2 regions of the Micromonospora sp. NPDC047707 genome follow, and region 2 is predicted to be linked to the other one. Evidence: riboswitches for the same ligand, from Rfam matches in the RefSeq annotation. Region 2 holds a riboswitch; the other holds the start of a gene.
What was found. Region 2 has a riboswitch for cobalamin ahead of AB0873_RS11990 (ribonucleoside-diphosphate reductase subunit alpha). Riboswitches for the same ligand answer to the same signal wherever they lie in the genome.
Positions count from the first base shown of each region.

Region 1: another riboswitch for cobalamin. It lies ahead of cobN (cobaltochelatase subunit CobN); the one in region 2 lies ahead of AB0873_RS11990 (ribonucleoside-diphosphate reductase subunit alpha).

Region 1 covers NZ_JBEYSU010000028.1:26,135-29,026, forward strand. The annotation lists partial or broken gene cobN (cobaltochelatase subunit CobN) at 1-1,224, opposite strand, end outside; cobalamin riboswitch at 1,583-1,712, opposite strand; gene AB0873_RS24245 (MBL fold metallo-hydrolase) at 1,803-2,540, shown strand; gene AB0873_RS24250 (hypothetical protein) at 2,568-2,892, opposite strand, start outside.
Region 2 covers NZ_JBEYSU010000008.1:160,530-163,421, reverse strand. The annotation lists gene AB0873_RS11990 (ribonucleoside-diphosphate reductase subunit alpha) at 1-1,609, opposite strand, end outside; cobalamin riboswitch at 1,730-1,948, opposite strand; gene AB0873_RS11985 (OsmC family protein) at 2,066-2,509, shown strand; gene AB0873_RS11980 (cellulase family glycosylhydrolase) at 2,787-2,892, shown strand, end outside.

The DNA of each region.
Region 1 (2,892 bases), on a different contig from region 2:
CGCGGCGGCGAGCTGCTCCGGGGTGAGCCACTCCACGTCGTGGCCGCCCGCGGCGATGAGGGCGTGGATGAGGGTGTCCCCGTCGTCGGGGACCGGCGCGTCGCCCAGGTGGTATCCGGCGTCGGCGAGGGCGGTGAGCAGCCGCACCGCGCTGGCCGGGGTGTCCAGGCCGACGGCGTTGCCGACCCGGGAGTGCTTCGTCGGGTACGAGCTGAGCACCACCGCGAGCCGCTTGTCGGCGTTCGGCACGTGCCGCAGCCGGGCGTGCCGCACGGCGATGCCGGCGACCCGGGCGGCCCGCTCCGGGTCCGGCTCGTACACCGACAGCCCGTCGGCGTCGATCCGTTTGAACGAGAACGGCACGGTGACGATCCGCCCGTCGAACTCGGGGATGGCCACCTGCATGGCCGCGTCCAGCGGGGACAGTCCGGCGTCGCTGCCGGCCCACTGCGCGCGGGTGCTGGTGAGGCAGAGCGCCTGGATCACCGGTACGTCGAGGGCGGCGAGCGCGCCCACGTCCCAGGCGTCCTCGTCGCCGCCGCCGGAGGCGTCGGCGGCGACCGCGCCACCGGCGGCGAGGACCGTGACCAGCAGCGCGTCGCAGCGGGCGAAGAGCCCCAGCGGTCCGGCGCCGGCGGTCAGCCCGCGCAGCGAGCCGCAGAAGATCGGCAGGGCGTTGCCGCCGGCCGCCTCGACGGCGTCGGCGAGGGTGTCGACGAACGCGGTGTTGCCGGCCAGGGCGTGCGCCCGGTAGAAGACGATCCCGATGGTCGGCCGGTCCGGGTGGGCCGGCCGCTCGCCGTGGATCCCGTACGCCGGTGTGGGCGCGGGCGGGGCGAAGCCCTCGCCGGTGAGCAGCACCGTGTCGGACAGGAACCGGGCCAGCTGCGCCAGGTTCTCCGGACCGCCCTCCACCAGGTAGGACAGGGCCTCGGTGGCCACTCCGGACGGCACCGTGGAGACCGCCATCAGGTCCGCGTCCGGCACGCTCTCGCCGCCCAGCACGACCGTCGGCACGCCGGAGGCGAGCACCGCGGCCAGGCCGTCCGGCCACGCCGCCCGGCCGCCGAGCAGGCGTACGACGGCCAGGTCCGCACCGTCGACCAGCGCCGGTACGGCGTCGGCCGCGACCCGGGCCGGGTTGGCCAGGCGGTAGTCGGCGCCGCTCGCGCGGGCGGCGAGCAGGTCGGTGTCGGCGGTGGACAGCAGCAGGATGGGCACGAGGGAGCTCCGAAGAGTGACGCCCGCCCCCGGGGGTGAGGCCGGTCGGGCTGGGGGCGAGGGATGGCTGCTCGGTCAGCGGATGCGGTGGGCCGGCGCGCGGCGCGACGGTGCGCCGGGGCCGGCGGCGAGCGGGCTCGTCAGGCGCGTGGTCGGCGCCGACCGGCCCGGCCGGTCAGGGCGAAGCGACCGGCCGGGCCGGTCGGGGCGACGCGTGCGGAGCGGCTGGGCGTCCGGGCGGGGCGGCGGCGGGCGCGTCGGCACGCGCGAAACGGATACGACGATCGTCGTCGATGGCGGGGGCGCTGCGCGTCATCGGGTCCTCCTCGGGTGTCCACGCCCTGGGGTGCACCGACGGCCGAAGTATCCTGGCTCCCGGATCGACGCTCACCCCCGGCCTTCCAACCGCGCACGCGCGGCCGTGACTCGCGAGGGGGGATCGCTCCCCGGTGACAGTGGCGGGACCGCGCCGGAATCGCACCGGCTTCCTTCACTGCCGTCCGGCCGCGAATGCTGCCACACCTCCGACGGCCGGTCAACGCGGCCCACACGTGCCCGACGGTCCAGCTAGGATCGGTGTGATGGCGGACACCGACGGGGCGGCGAGCCCCGCCATCGAGTTCCATCACGTCGCCGGTCGGGTGTGGGTGACCCCTTTCGACCCGGATCCGGCCTGGGTCCGGCCCTCCGTCGCACTGGTCGCGGACGAGCGCGGCAGCGTGCTGGTCGACGCGGGCCAGAGCCCGGCGCACGCCGCCGAGATCCAGGTGGCGCTGCGGGCCGCCGGGCTCCCGGAGCCACGCTGGCTGGTCTACACCCACCACCACTGGGACCACGTGTGGGGCGCCTGCGCCTGGCCCGGCGTGGAGATCGTCGGCCACGTCACCGGCGCCGACCTGCTGCACGCCGAGGCGGCCCGCCCGTGGAGCACCCGCTACCTGCGGGAGCAGGTCCGCGCCGACCCGCGGCTCGGGCCGAGCTTCCGGGCCCGGGCGCTCGCCGTGGACTCCTGGGACGATTTCACGGTCCGGCCGCCCACGCGGACGTTCACCGACGAGCTGGAGATGCCCACCGGCGTCCTGGTCCGGCACGTCGGCGGCCACCACGCCCCCGACTCGACCGTGGTGGTCGACCCGGCCTCGGGCGTGCTGCTCCTCGGCGACAGCTGGTACCCGCCGCCGCTGCACCTGCGCTCGCCCGACGACGGGCCGGACCTGGCCCTGGTCCGCCGCCTGCTCACCGACGACGTCGGCTGGTACGTCTCCAGCCACAGCCCGACGATGACCCTCGACGAGGCGCGCGCCGCCGTCGCGGACTGAGCCTCGGCGGGGCCGGCAGGACAGGCCCTAGCGGGCGCGGCGCTCCGGGTGGGCCCGGTTCCAGGCCCGCATGCGCTCCGGGTACCCGGTCTTCGCGGCCTCGTACAACGGCAGGGCGAGCCGGTTCGCGAGGGCCGCCGCCACCCGGGGCGACCCGGTCCGGCGCCGGATCCACTCACCGTCGTGGGCGATCGCCACCACCGTCGTGTTCGTCGCGGTCGTCTCCGGTTCCAGGTAGAACTCCACCCCGGTCCGGCTGGCCACGAACGCCTCCAGCGCCGCCAGATCCTCGCGGGTGGCCTCCCGGTCGAGCTTCGTCGCCGGTCCCTCGGACCCCCGGGTACGCGACCGC
Region 2 (2,892 bases):
CCTCGGCCGAGTCGAACGGCAGGCGCAGGGTGAACAACGCGTCCTGCAGGCCCATCAGGCCGAGCCCGACCGGCCGCCAGCGCGGGTTCGATGCCGCGGCCTGGTCGGCCGGGTAGTAGTTGATGTCGATCACCCGGTCGAGGAAGACCACCGCGGTGCGTACGGTCGAGCGCAGCTTCTCCCAGTCGACCCCGTCCCCGGTGACGTGCGCGCCGAGGTTGACCGAGCCGAGGTTGCACACCGCGGTCTCGGTGTCGCTGTTCACCTCGAGGATCTCGGTGCACAGGTTGGACAGGTGGATCGTGTTGCCCGGCACGCCGGTCTGGTTGGACAGCCGGTTCGACGGGTCCTTGAACGTCATCCACCCGTTGCCGGTCTGCGCCAGCGTCCGCATCATCCGCCCGTACAGGTCCCGGGCCTTGACCGTCCGGACCGCCTTCTTCTCGGCGATCCGGTAGGCGGCGTCGAACTCCTCGCCGTACAGGTCGGGCAGCTCCGGCGCGTCGGAGGGGTCGATCAGCGACCAGTCGCCGTCCGCCTCCACCCGGCGCATGAACTCGTCCGGGATCCAGTTGGCGAGGTTCAGGTTGTGCGTACGCCGGGACTCCTCCCCGGTGTTGTCCCGCAGCTCCAGGAACTCCTCGATGTCCGGGTGCCACGGCTCCAGGTAGACGCAGGCCGCCCCCTTGCGACGGCCGCCCTGGTTGACCGCCGCGACGCCGGCGTCGAGGGTCTTGAGGAACGGCACGATGCCGTTCGACCTGCCGTTCGTGCCGCGGATCAGCGCGCCCCGGCCGCGTACCCGCGACCAGGCGATGCCGATGCCGCCGGAGAACTTCGACAGCTTCGCCACCTGGTGGTACCGCTCGTAGATCGAGTCCAGCTCGTCCCGTGGCGAGTCGACCAGGAAGCAGGACGACATCTGCGTGTGCCGGGTGCCCGAGTTGAACAACGTGGGTGAACTCGGCAGGTACGCCAGCGACGACATCAGCCGGTAGAAGCGGATCGCCTCGCCCGGCGTCCCGGACAGCCCGCAGGCCACCCGTAGCAGCCAGTACTGCGGCGTCTCCACCACCAGCCGCGACTCGGGGTGGCGCAGCAGGTAGCGGTCGGCGACCGTGCGCAGCCCGAAGTACTCGAACCGCAGGTCACCGACAGGGTCCACGGCGTCGTCGAGCTTGCGGGCGTTGCGGGCCACGAACGCGGCGGTGTCGTCACCGATCAGGCCCAGCCCGTGGGCGTACCGGATGGACTGGCTGAAGCTCGCCACACCCTGCCCGCGGACCTCCTTGTCCACGTACGCGGCCAGCAATCGCGCCGCCAGTTTCGAGTACTGCGGCTCCTCGCCGATCAGCTCCGCCGCCGTCTGGATCGACAACTTGTCCAGCTCCGCGGTCGTCGCCCCGTCGTAGAGACCACTGATCGTCTTCGTGGCGACCCGCAACGGGTCCACCTCGTCCAGGTCGGCCACCCACCGCTCGACCGCCTTGACGATCTTGTTGACGTCCACCGGCTCGGCGTCGCCGTTGCGTTTGCGGACCTGCATCACCTGCCGGCGCGGCTCCGGTGCGCCCGCGCCGGACGCGAGCCTCTCCTGTACGACCGTCATGACCTCTCCTCGCGCTGTCTCCGATGGCCCTCGGACGCGGGAGAACGCCAACGGACCCGACGGACGGCAGGCCCGGCTGCTGGCGTCGGTCGTCCCGCGCGACCTCCGACCGCCGCGCGCACAGGCGCACGGCGCGCTGGCAGGTCTTCGGACTCGCGGGCCTGACCGGGGTCGCCGGTCGCCTACTGGCCGTCGCTTCCCAGGCCCGATCAGGCCCAGTGCTCGATGACGGCGGTCGTTCCCACTCACCGCTGCGGGGCAGCCCCGGACTCGCACCGGGTTCCCTCTTGCCTCGACCGCCCCTGCGGGAACGGCCGAACCAGCTGCGGGGAACACCATATATGCCGACACCGTCGAGCAAGCAACACTAGATGTCGCGTCGGCGTGTCAGCTTCGTCTCACCCGATCATCCACCTCTCCCGGCGGCCACCGGCCCGGTTGGGTAGCGTCCCGGTCATGAGTGAGGACACCTTCCGCTCCGTCGAGATCGAGCGCACCAGCGTCGGGCGGTACGTCGCGCGGAACGTCCGCGGCGGATCGCTGCCGATGGGCGCGGGTGAGGACGCCAGCTTCACACCGGTGGAGCTGCTTCTGGCGGCCATCGGCGGTTGCACCGCGATCGACGTGGACCACATCACCAGCCGCCGCGCCGAGCCGACCCGGTTCACCGTCAAGGTCAGCGGCGACAAGGTCCGGGACGAGACCGGAGGGAACCGGATGCGGAACCTCACGGTCGAGTTCACCGTGGAATTCCCGATGGACGAAGACGGCGACAAGGCGCGTGCGGCGCTGCCCCGGTCGCTGCAGCAGTCGCACGACCGGCTCTGCACCGTCTCCCGTACCGTCGAACTCGGCACCCCCGTGTCGACCGTCGACGCTTCCGGCCGAGCCGGGAACTGACGCTACGGCCGCCCGGGACATCGCGGCTCGTGGTTGCTCCCCCGGGACACCGGCCGGTGACACGGTGGGGGGAGCGGCTCTCCGCGTTCCTTACCGCAGTTGCGCGTGGCCCTGCTGGCGCTCGCCCGCCATCACGGACCGCCGGTGGACGAGGGCGACCTCAACCGCCCGTTGCCAGAACATTTAAGTATGTTTATAGTTCGATTGCGGTAGGCCGAGGCGCCGTCCCGGCGTCGACCGCGCGAGCTGTTCGGGCGACGTCTCCACCGGAGGACCTGTGAAGCTGAACGTCAGGAATCTCGTCCTGGCGGGCGTCGTCGCGGTCATGGCGGCGGTCCCCGTGGCCGTCGGCGCCACCGCGGCCGCGGCGGCCACACCGACCG